DNA from 3 places in the Sphingomonas fuzhouensis genome. Region 1 is predicted to be linked to each of the others. Evidence: riboswitches for the same ligand, from Rfam matches in the RefSeq annotation. Region 1 holds a riboswitch; each other region holds the start of a gene.
What was found. Region 1 has a riboswitch for cobalamin ahead of U1H82_RS18025 (TonB-dependent receptor). Riboswitches for the same ligand answer to the same signal wherever they lie in the genome.

Region 1 (5,742 bases):
CGTCGCATCGGTCCAGTAGAAGTCGGGCCGAACCAGCCATTCGCGCGCCACTTCTCGCCCGCCCTGCACCAGCATCGCCGCGCGCACCGGATCGGCGGCGCGTGCTGGCTGAAGCGTCGCCTGCTCCAGCCAGCGTGGATGCGGCGAGGCGCGGTCGATCGCGATCCGGGCGAACCCGGCGTCCCCGCTCCACGCGACGCTACGCGCATGCGGCGCGATCCGGGCCAGCCGGTCGAGATCATGCGGCGCGCCCGCCTGCCCGGCATAGGCCCGCATCGCCGCCGCCGGGGCCTCCCCTCCCGCAAAGGCGTGGCCCGGATCGACCGACAGCCAGCCGCTGACGATCCAGGTCGTCAGCATCACGCCGCCCGCCAGTCCGCTGACATGGTGCCAGAGCATCCATCCGCGATAGGGCGTCATCCGCCCGCCGCGATAGCGCCGCCGCCCGGCCCGCAGCCGCAAGATGCCGATCCACAGGCCGGTCAGCGCGACCGCGATGCATGGCCCGGCCACCCACATCACCGCCTGCCGCCAAGCCTCCCGGTCGCGGCGCAAGATGGTCGGGTAGATCCAGTGCGGCACCGAGCCCAGCCAGTTCCACACACGCTGTGTCCGCGTGGTCCGCTGCACCGGCTGGCCGGTCATGCTGGAGATATAAAGTTCGGTTCCCGCGTCATCGACCAGCGCGACTTTCCACAAGGGGCGATGCCGGTCGAACCCGCCCGCCACCGTCCATTGGTCGTCCGCGATCCGCTCGACGGTGCGAACCGGCCCGGCGAACCGGGTCGCGACGCGCCTGGCCCGTGCGGCGTCGACGGGAGCGACCGCACCGCCCTCCGCCGACAGGATGCGGGTGTCGCCTGCGCGGCTCTCGATCCGCCAGACCGGCGCTCCGTCGCGCATCTCCAGCGTGATCCGCCGCGCGTCCGGCGCTACCGGCGCGCGTCCTGCCCGCGCCCAATCGATCGGCTGCGCGCCCGCCCAGATCGCCGCCGGGCTGAGCAACGGATAGGGGACGTAGAGCATCACCAGCCCGCTTGCGAACCACATAGCGAAGAACAGGCAGGTGACGATCCCGACCCAGCGATGGGTGAGGAAGGCGAGCCGCAAGCCCGCCTTCCCCCAAGGCCGGTCAGAACCCGGCACGAAGCGTCACGTCGAGTGCACGCGGGCGGCCCAATATCCATTGCTGGTCGCCATAAGCGGTGACGGCATAGGCCTTGTCGAACAAATTATAGACGCGGACATCGACCGCCAGGCGCGGCGTCAGCGCATAGGACAAGGTGGTATCCACCGTCGCATAACCGGGAATGCGGAACGCCTCGCCATTGTCGGAGAAACGCCGCCCGACATAACGCAGCCCGGCGCGCGCCTGCACCTTGGCCGACGCATCCCAGCGCAGCCAGAGATTGGCCAGCGCCTCGGGCACATTGGGTGGGGTCCGGCCGCTATAATCGACGCCGCCCGAGCGGAAATCGTCGAACCGCGCATCGAGCAGCGTGCCGTTCGCGTCGATCCCGAAGCCCTGCGGCAGATCGAGCGTCACGGCGGCTTCCACGCCTTGCGACGACCGCTGGCCGACCTGTTCGACCGGACTACCAAGCGTGCGCTGGACGAGCAGCCCCGTCTTGACGATACGATAGGCGGCCAGCGTCGCGGTGCCGTGGCCGTTCGCGAACAGCCATTTGGCCCCCGCCTCGACCTGATGGCCGCGCGCATTACTGAACTGCACCTGCCCGGTCGATACGGTGGTCAGCGTGCCCAGCGGATCGACGCCGGTGGCATATTGCGCATAAAGCGACAGGGCCGGCACCGGCTGATAGACCAGCCCCGCCCGCCAGGTCGCGTTGCGGAACGTCTTTTCCAGCACGAAGCGATCGGGCGTAGCGACGGTCCAGCGACGGACATTGTCGACCTCGTAGCGCACACCGCCGACCACCGACCATTTCGGGCCGAGCGTCACCCGGTCCTCGGCAAACACCGCCAGCGCGGTGGTGCGGGTGCGATAGCGCGGGGCGATTCCTTGCGTATCCAGAAAGCGACCCGGATCGAAGGCGAAGGGATCGACCGCATCGACCTGCTCGACCGAACCGAAGTCGTTCTCATGGGTGAAGCGGACCAGATTGGCGTCCAAGCCGACGACCAGGGCATTGGTAACGCCCGGCGCGATTCCGGTGCGCCAGGTCGCGCTGGCCTGATCGCCCCATTGGGTCAGGTCGTGGCGGATGCCGTAATTGCTGCTCCGCCGGATCGTGCCCGGCGTGCCCGCCGATCCGTCGGCGCAGGCGCCGCTGGCCCCCACCCAGCAATAGCTTTCCAGATTGCGCCAGAAGCGGTCGCTGGTCAGGACATAGGCGATGTTGGACAGGCTGACCGAAGCGCTCGGCGTCCAGTCGACCCGGATCAAGGCGCGGTCGTCGCGGAAGCGCATCCGCGCATCGCCGACATTATAGTTGCGATCGCGCACCGCCAAGTTCAGCCGCCCGTCGATCAGCGGGGTGCCGAAATAGGTCATGGGCCGCTGGTCGCCATGATCGCCGCGCACCGTCACCGCCAGTGTCGCGGACGGGGTCCAGCGCAGCGTGCCCGACAGCGCGACGCTGTCCGACCGCCCCCGATCGACATAGCCGTCCGACCGGTGATAGCTGGCATCCACCCTATAGCCGAGCGTCGGGGTCAGCGGCCCACCCAGCCCGGCGGCGGCGCGGAAACTGTCCTGCGCGCCGTATCCGATCTCGGCCTGGCCATGGGTCTGCGCGGTGGGCGCGCGCATCACGACATTCACCGCACCGCCCAGCGCCCCCTGCCCATAGAGAACCGAGGCGGGGCCGCTCAACACGTCGATCCGCTCGACCATCCAGGGGTCGGTGGGGAAGGTGATCGTCCCGGCCGCCGGGAACAGCCGCACGCCGTCGATCAGTTGCAGCACCGATCCCTGCCCCGAAAATCCCCGCGCGGCCAAGGCGGTGCCGCCATTGCCCGGATCGGCGACGCTCGACAGGCCGGGCGCACGCGTCTCCGCCTCCACGATCGACAGGTCCCCGCGCGCGCGGATCGTGTCGCCGTCGAGCGTCATGATGCTGGCGGGCGTCTCCAACGGGGTCAGGCCCAGCCGACTGCCGGTGGCGTTGGGCGTATCGAGCGCCGGTTTCTCACGCGACCCGATCACCAGCACGGTGGGATCGCCTGCCTGCTCCTCAAGCTTTTGCGCCCCGGCCTCGGTCGCCCCTAGCAGTAGCGCCGCACCGCCCCACAGGCCCAGTCGGACCTGTCCAATTCTGTTATGATATATCATTTTATTGCCCATAGCGTCTTGTCGCGAACAAGCCGAGGCCTTCCGATCGTTGCCGAACGGCCGGATGCCATGCGTGCGGCACGCCAATTTCCGCATTCCCCATGGCCACCCATGCGCCTCCGCCACTTATGGCGTCGCTCGTCGGAACGGACCTAGCCTCGACCATCCCCTGGACCGGGCATGAGCGACCTGACGCCGGCAGGTCTCCTGGCTCACGGGTCATCGCGGGAACATGCGCCTTCCCAGGTTACCCCAGTGGCTGGATCGCCCCTATGGCCGATCCGTGCAGTTCCGCTCACCGCTTACAGTTGCAGGGACAGCCGCGGATTCGGGCCAAAGCCCTCACCGTGTTCCCTTTTAATCCCCCTTGTCGGGGGAACCGGCGCGATCATATCACCGGATCATTCCGGCCGCGCATCGCTAAGCGGAAGCCTTATGATGCGTCAAGCGGGATGAGGTGGCGGCACGCTTGCGCTATGGCGGCGGGATGGCACGCAAGAACCGCTATCTGACCGCGACGATGCCCGATGGCTATGTGAAGACGATCGGCCCGACATCGCAGCCCTTCACCCATTATTGGCGGATCGTCGCCGATCTGGGTGGCGGCAAGACGGACGTGTTCTGGGGCCACGCCAAGTCGCGCAAGGCGGCCATGGCGAACGATGCCGCCATGGCCGAAGCGGTACGGCAGCGCGGTTGGGTGGGCTATCAATTCGAGGTGGTCGAACTGGTGGAGTCGGACGAGCCCCCCGAAGGAGGGAAGAAGGCCTCCCCTGCCAGGCGAGGTCGCAAGGCGAAAGCCTGACCGGGGACGTTCCCATATTCCAGCGCCGGGCATCAGCGATGGCGATCCGGTCAGGAGGCGCGCCGCATCCTGGGGCTTTGGGGTGGGGCAAAGCCGGGATCGACGTCGAAGCGCATGGCCGAGGAGACGAGCGTGCCGCCCCGCAACGGCGACGCTGATGATGACGGCCCCGATGCCTGGGCTCAGTCCGCTGCCCCATCGGTAATCGAGGATTTGCGCCCGGCCCGCGCAGCGATCCCCGCGCCGATACCGAGGCACTGAGAAAGGCTCGGATCAACAGCCTCCTCTATGTCTCACCCGATACCGGCCATGAGTTTCAGACCTGTCGGCGCAGCCTTCCGGCCATGGTGCCGCTACTCTTGCGGAATTGAGGGGGATGACAGGGCCGGGGTCAAGCTGCCCCCGGCCCTGTCGCCATCGGCCAGGATCAGTTCCGCAGGCTGTCGGGAACGATACCCCCATTCTCGGCAAGCTTCGCCATCACGGCCTTGTGAAGCGCGATATTCTGCTCGGCCGAACCATCCTCGGCGGCATGGACGCCCAGTTCGTCGGCCAGCTGCTTGCGTGCGGCAAGGCTGGAATCGAGGTCGAGCAGCTTGAGCAGGTCGACGATCGAGCTTTGATAATGGCCCCCGCCGCCCTTCATGGACGCCATTTCGGACAGGACCGCGCCGACATCGACAGTTTGCGGTGCGGACGCGGGGGCGGCGGGCGCCGGGGCCGCCGGTGCGGCTTGGGTCGGGGCTTGGGCCGGTGCGGGCGTCGGCTGAGCCGGACTGGGGGCAGGCGTCGCCTGGGCGTTGCCGCCATGGTGGAATATCTTGTTCAGAATATTGCCGAAGATGCTCATGGGCTGGTTCCTTCGCTGTTCGGTTCGCGGCGATGCGCGCTTCAACGACGTAGCGGCCCATCCGGGTCCACCGCATGGGAACGTCATCGCCCGACAGACGCTTATCCCCCATCTCCTTCGCAATTTCAGGGGTTTGCCATGACCATCCGTACGACACTTATCGCCACCACCGCCCTTCTCGCGCTGGCGGGCTGTGGCCGGAACCAGGATAATGCGTCGACCTACACGACGAACGGTGCCGATACCGTCAACCAAGCGGATACCACCGCGCCCGCCTCAACGCAGACCGCAACGACCAGCGCCGCGCAGAGCTTTGCCAACACGGCCGCGGCCAGCGACGCCTTCGAGATCGCAACGTCCCAACTGGCGTTGACCAACGGCGCTTCGGCCTCGGTCAAATCCTTCGCCCGCAAGATGATCGAAGCGCATGAGACATCGACCGCCAAGCTGAAGACGTTGACCGCCGGAATGACGCCCGCCCTCACCCCCAACCCGGCTCTGAACGCCGAGCAGCAGCAGACGCTGGATCGGCTGAAGGGTCTGAACGGCAAGGCGTTCGACGAAGCCTATATCGCAGGCCAAACCGCCGGACACCAGCAGACGCTGGACGCGCTGAAAGCCTATGCCACGACCGGCGATGCCCCACAGCTCAACACCTTCGCGACCGACCTGATCCCAACGGTGACCGCGCATCTCAACATGGCCAAAGGGCTGAAGGCGTAACATCGACAGCGTTCGACGGGCGCAGGCGCATCCGAATGCCCCAGAAAGGCGAGCATGGTCGACATGCTC
Region 2 (5,742 bases), on a different contig from region 1:
CCGCCCGCCAGACCGCCGATCACCAACCCGGTGGTGCCGTCATTGCGGCGGCAATAGAAACGGCCGTTCATGCCGCGATAGATGCGGTCGTTCCGCCCCAGCGCGCGCGGCTGATAATAGCGGCCGTCGCGATAATAGCGCTCGGGATAATAGCCGCGCTGGCCGGGCTCGAATCGGTTATAGTCGTAATTGCGCCAGCGGACGTTGCGCATGTCCTTGCGATAATCCTTGCGCGCATCGCGGATATCCTCCCGATATTCCCGGCGCGCCTTGCGGATGTCGCGCGGCGAATCGGCACGGCGGACATCGCGGTTATAGTCGCGGCGGGCATCGCGGACGTCTTCGCGATATTCCTGACGTGCTTCCCAACCATTGCGCTGCGCCTCGGCAGGAATGGCGGCAAAGGCGGTGGCGGCGATGGTCGCCGTCAACAGAGCGATACGCATCACTATACTCCCGTTGATGATGGGAGGAAGAACCCGCCTCTACGCGCGTTGTTGCGTGAACCGAAAACTACCTTGCATTCACTATAGCGACAGCATCATCTGTTTGATTTTCCAAACAAAAGGGGCGCCACCCGAAGGTGACGCCCCTTGCCCCTGCGTGACAAAAAAAACCGGTTTAGCGGCAGCGGCGGTTGCTCGTGCCGCGCTCGATCTCGCGGCCCGCCAGCGCGCCGACGGCGGCACCGCCCAGCGTGCCCAGCGTGCGGTCGCCGCGCGTATCGATGGTGCGACCCAGCAGCGCGCCCGCGACGCCACCCACGACCAGGCCGGTCGTGCCGTCCGGCTTGCGGCAGCGGACGCGGCCACGGTCATCGCGCCATTCGCGATACTTGTAGCGGCGCTGCGCATCGGCGGCGGTGGCGGGCAGGACCAGCGAGGGGACGACCATCGCGGTGCAGCCCAGAGCAAGCATCAACTTCCGCATGACAAACTTCCTTTCGAATTTGATCTGACGCCGTAACGTCCTACTTCTACTGTCCGTTGCATGAACATGAGATAACGTCGCGTTCATGTAAACCATGCCCTTTCCGATAGGGAAAAGCGCCTTTAGGGTCGGCGCCGATGCTGCCCCAACCGACCGCCATGCTGCCCGCCGTGATGCCCTGGCTCGATCTGGCGGGGCTCGCCGTGTTCGCGGTGTCGGGCGCGCTGGCGGCGGCCAAGCATCGCCAGACGATGGTCACGCTGGTCTTCTTCGCGCTTATCACCGGAGTCGGCGGCGGCACGCTCCGCGACCTGCTGATCGATGCGCCGGTTTTCTGGGTGCATGATGCGCGGGTGCCGCTGGTCTGCCTGATCGTCGCGGTGGCAGTGTGGCTCACGCCCGAGCGCTGGTGGCGCGGGAGCGCGCTCGACTGGTTCGACGCGGTCGGGCTGGCCGCCTATGCGGTGTACGGCGCGGCCAAGGCGAGCGGCTATGGCATCACGCCGATCCCGGCGGCGATGCTGGGCGTGGTTTCGGCCTGTGTCGGTGGGATCATCCGCGACGTGATCGCGGGGGAACCATCGATCCTGATGCGCCCCGAACTCTATGTCACCGCCGCCGCGCTGGCATCGACCAGCTATGTGATCTTGACGCAACTGGGCGTGCCGCTGGCCGGGCCGATCGCGGCGCTGGCAGGCTTTCTGTTGCGTGGGGCGGCGATCCATTACCGCATCGCCCTGCCCGCCTATCCGGCCAAGGGGTGGGAGGACCGGGGCTAAAGACGGATGACAGGAGATAGACTGCCCCCTCCCCTCACGTTCACCGCCCCAGCATCAGCTCGGGCCGCACCACCCGATCGAACGTCGCCTCATCGACCAGCCCCAGTTCCAGACCCGCTTCCTTCAGCGTCTGTCCCTTATGATGGGCATGTTTGGCGATCTTGGCGGCATTGTCATAGCCGATCTCGGGCGCCAGCGCCGTCACCAGCATCAGCGAGCGGTCGAGCAACTCGGTGATCCGGTCGCGATTGACCGTCATCCCCTCGACCGTGCGGGTCGCGAAGCTCTCCATACCGACCGACAGCAGATGGATCGAGCGCAGCACATTCGCGCCGATCAGCGGCTTGAAGACATTCAGTTCCAGATGGCCCTGCAGGCCGCCGACCGTCACGGCGGCATTGTTGCCGATCACCTGCGCCGCGACCATGGTCAGCATCTCGCACTGGGTCGGGTTGACCTTGCCCGGCATGATCGAGCTGCCCGGCTCGTTGGCGGGCAGTTCCAACTCGCCCAGCCCCGAGCGCGGGCCGGAGCCGAGCAGGCGGATGTCGTTGGCGATCTTGGTCAGCGCCACCGCCAGAACGTTCAGCGTGCCGTGCAGGTCGACCAGCCCGTCATTGCTCGCCAGCGCCTCGAACTTGTTGGGCGCGGTGACGAAGTCGAGGCCGGTGGCGTCGGCGATCTCCGCCGCGATCGCCTCGGCAAAGCCATGCGGCGCGTTCAGCCCGGTGCCGACCGCCGTGCCCCCTTGCGCCAGCGGCAGGATATTGCGGTGGAGCGTCCCCTCGATCCGGTCGCGGGCATTGGCCAGTTGCTGGACATAGCCCGAAAATTCCTGACCCAGCGTCAACGGCGTCGCGTCCTGCAAATGGGTGCGGCCGATCTTGACGATCGCGTCCCATTCCTTCGCCTTGGCATCCAGTGCGGCATAGAGCCGGTCGAGCGCCGGAAAAAGCTGCTTGGTCACGGCCAGCGCGGCGGCGACGTGCAGGGCGGTCGGGAAGGTGTCGTTGGACGACTGGCCGCGGTTCACATCGTCATTGGGGTGGACCGGCGACTTACCGCCGCGCGTACCGGTCAGCATCTCGTTGGCGCGGCCCGCGATCACCTCATTGGCGTTCATGTTGGACTGGGTGCCCGATCCGGTCTGCCAGATGACGAGTGGGAACTGGTCGTCATGGCGCCCGTCGATCACCTCCTGCGCCGCCGCCTCGATCGCGTCGGCCTTTTCTGCCACCAGGCCATGGCCGCGATTGATCCGCGCCGCCGCCTTCTTCACGATGGCGAGCGCATGGATGATGCCGATCGGCATCTGCTCGCGCGCGCCAAAGGGGAAATTCTCCAGGCTGCGCTCGGTCTGCGCGCCCCAATAGGCGCTGGCGGGGACTTCGATGGGACCGATCGAGTCGGTTTCGGTGCGGGTGGTGGCGTTCTGGGTCATGCGTCAGGGACTCACCGATGGGGCCAAGGGTTCCGGTTACATAGTCGTCATGACGCCGACAGACGAGGGTGCAACACTTGCCACCCCGCCCCCATCCGCCTATCGCCGCCCTCGCGACAGGTTCCTTGAAAGAGGATGAAAAGGGAATGGGGTGCGACACCCCGGCTGCCCCTGCAACTGTAAGCGGCGAGCCGTCCGCCACGACGCCATTGGGCCAACGCTCGAGAAGGCGGCGGACCGGTGCCGACCCGCGAGCCAGGAGACCTGCCCGTCGCGGTCGTCCTTCGGCTGGTCAGGGTGTACCGGACGAAACGGGGCTTTCCCCTCGCGCGGCGACAGCGCCTATGGAGACTTGCCCGATGTACGAGCCATTTTCATGCTGAAGCCCGCCGCGAACGGCCCCGCCGTGGTCGCCTGCAACACCTGCCGCCTGTCCGACGACGCGCGCGAGAACGACCAGGGCCAGCGCGGCGGCGCGCTGCTGGTCGAGGCGCTGCGCCGGGTGCAGGCGTCCGATCCCGCTTATACGCATGTCGCGGTCGAGGAGATGCCCTGCCTATTTGCCTGCCAGTCCTTCTGCACCGTCCATCTGCGCTGCCCCGGCAAGGTCGGCTACGTCATGGGCAAGTTCACCCCCGATGAGGATGCCGCGCGCGCCATATTGGACTATGCCCGTGCTTATGCCGACAGCGACTGGGGACAGGTGCCCTACAAGCAATGGCCGCAAGGGGTGAAAGGCCATTTCCTGACCCGCACCCCCCCGGAAGGATTTGTCGTCGAATGACCGCTTTTCCGACGATCGCCGCCTTTGAGACGGCGCTGGCAACCCTGCCCCAGGCCGATGACCAGGCCCGTGCCGCCGCGACCGCGCGACAGGGCCAGTTGACCAAGCCGCCGGGCTCGCTGGGGCGGTTGGAGGATATCGCGATCTTCCTCGCCGCCTGGCAAGGGGTCGAGCGCCCCCGGATCGATCGCGGCCGCGTGGTCATCTTCGCCGGGAATCACGGCGTCGTCGCGCGCGGGGTCAGCGCCTTTCCCCAGGAAGTGACCGCGCAGATGGTCGCCAATTTCGCCCATGGCGGGGCCGCGATCAATGCGCTGGCGGCAGCCGCCGGGCTGGAACTGGCCGTCGTGCCGCTCGACCTCGACCGGCCGACCGCCGACTTTACCACCGCCCCCGCGATGAGCGAGGCGGAATGCCTGGCCGCGCTGTCCGACGGGGCGGAGGCGGTGGGCGATGCCGACCTGCTGGTCCTGGGCGAGATGGGGATCGGCAACAGCACCGCCGCCGCCGCGCTGGCCGCCGCCAGTTTCGGCGGGGAACCGGCGATCTGGGTCGGGCCCGGCACCGGCGTCGACGCGGCCGGGCTGTCGCGCAAGGACGCGGCGGTGGCCGCCGGGCTGGCGCTGCACCGCGCGCATCTGACCAGCGCGTTCGAGATATTGCGCCGTCTCGGCGGGCGTGAGATCGCGGGCATGGCCGGCGCAGTGCTGGCCGCGCGGATGAAGCGGATACCGGTGGTGCTCGACGGCTTTATCGGCACCGCCGCCACGGCCCCGCTCGCCTTCGCCAATCCCGCCATCACCGCCCATTGCCTGTCGGGCCATTGCTCGGCCGAGCCGGGCCATACCCTGCTGCTCGCGCGGCTGGGGCTGGTGCCGATCCTGTCACTCGACATGCGACTGGGCGAGGCGAGCGGCGCGGCGGTGGCGGTCCAGGTCATCCGCTCGGCGATCGCGGCCCATGCGCATATGGCGACCTTTGCCGAGGCGGGCGTGGCGAGCGCGTGACCCCCTTCCGCCTCCATTTGCTTCGGCATGGCGAGCCCGAACTGACGGGGCGGATGTTGGGGCGGACCGACAGTCCAGCCACGGTCGAAGGCATCGCCGCCTGTGTCGCACGGGCGGGAGGGCTGAGCGTGACCCGCCGCATCGCCTCCGACCTGTCGCGCGCGCGCGCCTCTGCCGAGGCGATCGGTCCGGCTGAAATCGATCCGCGCTGGCGGGAGCTGGATTTCGGCGAGTGGGACGGGCTGGCGGCAAGGGACATCGAACCGGAGGCGCTGCACCGTTTCTGGGCCGACCCCGATACCGCGCCCCCGCCGTGCGGCGAACGCTGGTCCAATCTGGTCGCCCGTGTGGGCGGCGCCATCGCCGATCTGGCGCCGGAGCCGACGCTGATCGTCACCCATGGCGGTGCGATGCGCGCCGCGCTGCATGTGCTGTGCGGCTTCGACCTTCGCGCGCTTTGGTCGTTCGCGCTGCCCTATGCCGCCTTGGTGTCGCTGGATGTGTGGGACGGCACGCCCCGCACCGCGCAGGTGACGGGGCTGGTCACGGCATGAAGGCGCTGATCGTCGCGCTGGGCTTTCTGACCCGGTTGCCGATGCCACGGATCGACGCGGACGACGCGGATTTTGCAGCGGCGATCCGGCTGTATCCGCTGGCGGGGCTGGTGATCGGCGTCCTGGTGGCGGGCGCGGGCTGGCTGGGCGCGCGGGTCGATCCGTGGATGGGGGCGCTGACGGCGCTGATCGCCTGGGTCTGGGCGACGGGGGCACTGCATCTGGATGGGCTGGCCGACCTGTCCGA
Region 3 (5,742 bases), on a different contig from region 1:
TCAGGTCGCTGTCGGAGAAGGACAGCACGACCACGTCACCGGGGCGCTGCCCCAGATCCTGTGGGACGGCCTGTTCCTCCAGCCCATGGCTCTCGCGAAAGACGAGATGCACCTGTTCAGCCCTTCAGCACGGCCTCGATCGCGGGCCGGTCGATGCGGTCATGTTCAGCGATAACGACCAGCTGCGTGCCGCGCGCCTCGCCTGCGCCCCAGGGGCGGTCGTAATTGGTGCGCACCCGGCGACCGACCGCCTGGACCAGCAGCCGCATCGGCTTGCCCGCCACCGCCGCATAGCCCTTCACGCGGAGAATATCCTGCTGCTCGGCCAGCGTGACGATGCGTTGGGTGAGCGCCTCGGGGCTCTCCACCTCGCCCAGCATCACCGAGATGCTGTCGAAATCGTCATGCTCGTGATCGTCCGCACCGTCATGGTGCGAGGGGCGCGCGGCGATATCGTCCTCGGCGGCGGCCTCCAGGCCCAGCACGATCTCGGCGGAGACGATGCCGTCGACCGCCTCGACCATCGGCAGCGGGCGTGGGGCCTCGGCGGCGATGATGGCGCGCGCCTTGGCGACACCCTCCTGCCCGGCAAGGTCGGCCTTGGTCAACAGGACGATGTCGGCGCAGGCCAGCTGGTCCTCGAACACTTCCGACAAGGGGGTTTCATGATCGAGGCTGGGGTCGGCGGCGCGCTGTGCCTCGACCGCGTCCAGATCGGGGGCGAAGCGGCCCGCCGCGACGGCCTCCGCATCGGCGAGCGCCACCACGCCGTCGACGGTGATGCGCGAGCGGATCGCGGGCCAGTCGAACGCCTTCAGCAGTGGCTTGGGCAGTGCCAGCCCCGAGGTCTCGATCAGGATGTGATCCGGGCGCGGCTCCATCGCCAACAGCTTTTCGACCGTGGGGATGAAGTCGTCGGCGACGGTGCAGCAGATACAGCCATTGGCCAGCTCGACGATATTCTCCGCCGGGCAGTCGGGGATGGCACAGGACTGGAGGATGTCGCCGTCGACGCCCAATGTGCCGAACTCGTTGACGACCACCGCCAGGCGACGGCCGCCTGCGTTTCGGATCAGGTGACTGATGAGCGTGGTCTTGCCCGCGCCCAGAAAGCCGGTGACGATGGTGACGGGGACCTTGGATAGGTCACGCATGGTAATTCTCCGACGCGCCGGACGAGCGAGCGCGGAAGGGGCCCATCGCCGGAGCGGTGACGGACGGGCGCTGTCGAATGCGTCCGCCCCGCTTGTCGGCGACCGATGCGGCCCCGGCCGCATGGCTTCGTCGCTCCCCGACGGAGAACCGTGCCCCGACCACCCCCTGGGTCCAGGCAAGAGCGACCATGACGCCGGCAGGTCTCCTGGCTCGCGGGTCGAAGCGAAGGAGATGCGCCTTCCCGGATTGGCTCCAGTGGCCGTGCCTATAACAGCACCAGCATCGCTCGCTCACCGCTTACAGTTGCAGGGACAGCCGGGGATTTTCACCCCATTCCCGTTAAAGCCCTTGCGGGCACCGGCGCGATCTTCGAGGGCTTTCGCTCCCGATCAGCGGCATTTATCCCGCCGCGCTGGGCTTTGCAATTCGCGCCTCCATCGCCGCGAACCCGCGCCAGCGATAGAGGAGGAAACTCGCCCCCCAGCAGACAACGAACAGCCCGACGATCGCAAAGCCCAGCACGTTGAAATGCTCGGACAGCGCGCCCGCATAACGGAACGGCCCCGCCGTCCAGCCGAACCGCTCGGCCAGCAAGGCGGTCGCCTGGATACCGCCGATCACCAGCGCCACCAGCGCGGAAACCAGCGTGATCGTCATATTGTAATAGAGCTTGCGAAGCGGATGGACGAACGCCCACTCATAGGCGCCCAGCATCACCAGCCCGTCGGCGGTGTCGATCAGCGCCATGCCGACCGCGAACAGCACCGGGAAGACCAGGATCGTCGCCAGCGACACGCCGTCCGCCGCGTGCGACCCCGACAGCCCCAATATCGCCACCTCGGTCGCGGTGTCGAAGCCCAGCCCGAACAGGAACCCTAACGGCGCCATGTGCCAGCTGCGCCGGATCAGCCGGAACAGCGGGCGGAACAGTCGCGACAGCGGCCCCTGCCCCGAAAACAGCATGTCGGCATCGGCCTCGGCCATCGGTTCCCCGCGCGCGACACGCCGGAAGCGGGTCCAGACGTCGCGCAGGATGATCAGGTTCATGATCGCGATGGCGAACAGGAAACTGGCCGAGACGATGGTGGCGATCGTCCCGCCGCTTTGCCCGAACGCCTCGAAGTCGGACAAGGTACTCGCCGCCAGCGCCACCGTGGTCGCTGCGATCAGCACGATGGCCGAATGGCCGATCGCGAACCACAGGCCGACCGCAATGGGACGCTGGCCGTCCTGCATCAGCTTGCGGGTGACATTGTCGATGGCGGCGATGTGATCGGCATCGACCGCGTGCCGCAGCCCCAGGCTATAGGCGAGCAAGGCGGTGCCCAGCATCAGGCTGTTGCCCGCGAACACGCTGAACGCCCAGCCCCAGACGGCGATATTGACGATGACCAGCGCCCCCATCAGCAGCGCGACGCGGTGCTTGAGCGGTGGACGTGTCAGCGAGGTATGGGCAGAAACTTCGGACATGGGTGGATAACCTCCCCCAAAGCGCCATGGCGACTGGCGGCCGACCTTCCGCTCGCGCGGTCGTCCCCGGTCGAAGGCGGGCGCGCGCCCGGCCGGGTTCCGATTCGTGTCGGCCAGGTGGCGTCGCTCGAATGATACAATATATCCTAGCCATGACCACCCCCTGGATCGCGGCAAGAGCGACTCGCACCGGCAGGTCTCCTGGCTTGCGGGTCGAAGCGTTCCGCGATGCGGCCTTCCCGGATGGCTCCAGTGGCTGTTCCCTGTTGCAGGAACCGGCATCACGCGCTCGCCGCTTACAGTTGCAGGGACAGCTGGGGATTTTCACCCCATTCCCGTTTCAAGCCCCGAAGGGCACCGGCGCGATCGACCGGCGGTGGAGCTGAAAGCCCCTGCCGGTCGGCACGGGGATAGTCTGCGGCGGATGGAGGCGCAAACCGCTTTATCGGGCGGTGCGCGCGGCTTAATCCCGCTGCCATGATCGATGTGAGACGATTGCGGCAATGGGCCCCGGCGGCAGCGTGCCTGGTGGCGGCGTGTTCGGGCGGGAATTACCGCCCGGTCAGCGATTTTCCGGTGCGGATCGGCAAGCCCTATACGGTGCGGGGCATCACCTATGTTCCCGCCGAGGACACGACCTATGACATGCTGGGCTATGCCAGCTGGTATGGCAACGAATCGGGCAAGCGTACCGCGAACGGCGAACGCTTCCGCCCCGGCTGGGCCACGGCGGCGCACACCACCTTGCCCCTGCCCAGCTATGTCGAGGTGACCGCGCTGGATACCGGGCGGCGGATCATCGTGCGGGTCAATGATCGTGGACCCTTCGCGGGATCGTCCCGAATCATAGACCTCTCGCGCGGTGCCGCCGAGCAGCTGGGCCTGCGCGCGGTCGGTAAGGCGGCGGTGCGGGTGCGTCGGGTGGAGCCGGACGAAAAGGACCGCGAACGCCTGCGCCACGGCAAGGCGGCGCGGCCCTTGCCGCCGGTATCGGATGCAGTGCGGGCGAATTTGCTGTCGCAGATCGCGGCGGCGGGGATGGCGGTTCGGTAAAAACAGCAGTTCCGCCAGTTTCGGGCGTTCGGGCGGGCGGAATGCACGCCCGGGTCAGTAGAATGAGCGGAGCGTAATCGCCCGGGACGGACCGTCGCAAAGCTTCAGTACGTGGCGAGTGCCGGATGCCGCCCTGCTCCAATAACCATCGAGCAACTCCTGCGAGACCGGCCTACCGTCGATCGCACATATCTCGGCCCCCGCTTTCAGCCCCGCCGTCATCGCGGGCGAGTTCCGCATGACATGCGCGATGGCCCATCGACCGTCGCGAACGAACCCCTGTATGCCGTCTCGGCTTCTCTTGATCGGAGCAGCAGGCCGGGTTCGAGGCTCCAATGTCATCTGCCCTGCGGTGAGATCGACCGTCATGTTATAGGCGCGCAAGGTCCCCATTCCGACCAGGGCCTGGATGCCCGATCCCACCCAACCGCTAAACTCAATAGTGGCATAAGCGTCGGCAACCTTATGCTGGCCGATCATGAAGTCCGTCACTCGGCCCAGCGGCTGAGTCGCGGTGCCGCCCGCACCGATCGATGCTATGTCGGTCTGAGGCTTGAATCCCGCCACCTCGGCTATTCTCGCGGACAGGGACATTGGATCATCACTGCCCGTGTCGATCATGACCGGTGACACGGACTTGCCATTGACCGAGATGTCCGTGACCAGTCTGGAATTATTCGGGCCAACCCTGATCGGGATGCCGTCGCTCAGAGGGATCGTACCGCTTTTCATCAATCGGAAGCGATGATGATCCTGATCGACCTGCCATTCGAAGGGGCCGAGCAAGGGTAGGCCGATCACGACATCGACGCCTTTCAAATTCGAAACAGCAAGGTTGCTGAGATCAAGGACGGTGACGGCACCGGGCTTTATCGTGCGAAAGACACCGACGTCGATCGCAACGGAGGGTGTGGTGTAATATTGGGTTGGTCCCCCCACACTAAGGGGCGGCTTGCCCCATGGCGTCAACGGGAGGTGATGGGCGTCCGCATAGGATTTGCTGACGGCGAGATAGTCGAATCCGGTGTCGATCATGGCCTTGGCGGGCTGACCGTTCAACATGACGGGGATGACGATGTGGTTACCCTCAGGATTGAAGTCTATCCACCCCGATCCCGCATCCGGTATCCAGAACAATGGCGGGTTGGTAAATGTGGCTGGCAGCGGAGTAGTAGCGTCCTGCGCTTGCACGGGCATGACACCGACAATTGCAGCATAGGCGACAAGCAATTTGCGAGCTGCAGCTGCTCTTCGTTCCCGTATCGCCGCCAGTTTGCTCACCATCGCCCCCCAAAACTCTGATGCCGTTCCATCAGATGGGTACAATGCATCCTCTTATGGCGTGCTTGCAAGCCATCGCCTCGGCCCGGGCCAATTCGGCCCGCCATGACGCCAAACCTCCGGCCCTCACTCCGCGCGAGACAAGCAGAACACGCCAGAAACGAAAAAAGCAGGCTTTCGCCCGCTTCATCGTCGTCCACCGATGTCAGTAGAAGATTGGTCGGGGCGACAGGATTCGAACCTGCGACCCCCACACCCCCAGTGTGATGCGCTACCAGGCTGCGCTACGCCCCGACCGAGCGGCGGCCTCTAGGCGGGTTTTATCCGGGATGCAAGCCTTGATGTTGCGATACCAGCAACACCACATCCGCCTCTCCATTGCGCCTGTCCGCCTGCGATGGTAGCGGGCAGGCTATCCGACATGGGGGCTTGTCGATCGTCATCGGTCGACACGTACCCGTGCCCATTCAGCATAGACGGGTCCGAATGTTCATTCCCTTCACCGCTCAGGCAGCAACCGGGGCCGCTACGTCCGGCGGAGCCGCCTCGTTCCTCAGCCTCGCGCCGCTGCTCCTCGTCTTCGTCGTCTTCTATTTCCTCATGATCCGTCCGCAACAGCGCCGGATGAAGACGCTGCAAGCGTCGATCGAGGCGGTCAAGAAGGGCGATCAGGTCACCACGGCGGGCGGCATCGTCGGCAAGGTGACCCGCGTCGAGGACCAGCTGGTCGAGGTCGAGATCGCGCCGAACGTCCGCGTCCGCGTGGTCAAGGCGACGCTGACC

Region 2: linked by a shared signal. The riboswitch ahead of U1H82_RS00630 (DUF1636 domain-containing protein) and the one ahead of U1H82_RS18025 (TonB-dependent receptor) in region 1 are both predicted to bind cobalamin.
Region 3: linked by a shared signal. The riboswitch ahead of U1H82_RS00520 (HoxN/HupN/NixA family nickel/cobalt transporter) and the one ahead of U1H82_RS18025 (TonB-dependent receptor) in region 1 are both predicted to bind cobalamin.

The regions. Positions count from the first base shown of each region.
Region 1 is NZ_JAXSQY010000013.1:947-6,688, reverse strand. It holds gene U1H82_RS18030 (PepSY-associated transmembrane domain-containing protein) at 1-1,110, opposite strand, end outside; gene U1H82_RS18025 (TonB-dependent receptor) at 1,133-3,295, opposite strand; cobalamin riboswitch at 3,476-3,694, opposite strand; gene U1H82_RS18020 (hypothetical protein) at 3,783-4,100, shown strand; gene U1H82_RS18015 (DUF3597 domain-containing protein) at 4,528-4,950, opposite strand; gene U1H82_RS18010 (DUF4142 domain-containing protein) at 5,089-5,673, shown strand.
Region 2 is NZ_JAXSQY010000001.1:127,815-133,556, reverse strand. It holds gene U1H82_RS00650 (glycine zipper 2TM domain-containing protein) at 1-446, opposite strand, end outside; gene U1H82_RS00645 (glycine zipper 2TM domain-containing protein) at 622-930, opposite strand; gene U1H82_RS00640 (trimeric intracellular cation channel family protein) at 1,068-1,709, shown strand; gene fumC (class II fumarate hydratase) at 1,750-3,150, opposite strand; cobalamin riboswitch at 3,252-3,436, shown strand; gene U1H82_RS00630 (DUF1636 domain-containing protein) at 3,527-3,934, shown strand; gene cobT (nicotinate-nucleotide--dimethylbenzimidazole phosphoribosyltransferase) at 3,931-4,941, shown strand; gene U1H82_RS00620 (histidine phosphatase family protein) at 4,938-5,495, shown strand; gene cobS (adenosylcobinamide-GDP ribazoletransferase) at 5,492-5,742, shown strand, end outside.
Region 3 is NZ_JAXSQY010000001.1:104,451-110,192, reverse strand. It holds gene cobN (cobaltochelatase subunit CobN) at 1-112, opposite strand, end outside; gene cobW (cobalamin biosynthesis protein CobW) at 117-1,154, opposite strand; cobalamin riboswitch at 1,334-1,532, opposite strand; gene U1H82_RS00520 (HoxN/HupN/NixA family nickel/cobalt transporter) at 1,555-2,625, opposite strand; cobalamin riboswitch at 2,800-3,002, opposite strand; gene U1H82_RS00515 (septal ring lytic transglycosylase RlpA family protein) at 3,103-3,678, shown strand; gene U1H82_RS00510 (aspartyl protease family protein) at 3,733-4,959, opposite strand; tRNA gene U1H82_RS00505 (tRNA-Pro) at 5,177-5,253, opposite strand; gene yajC (preprotein translocase subunit YajC) at 5,446-5,742, shown strand, end outside.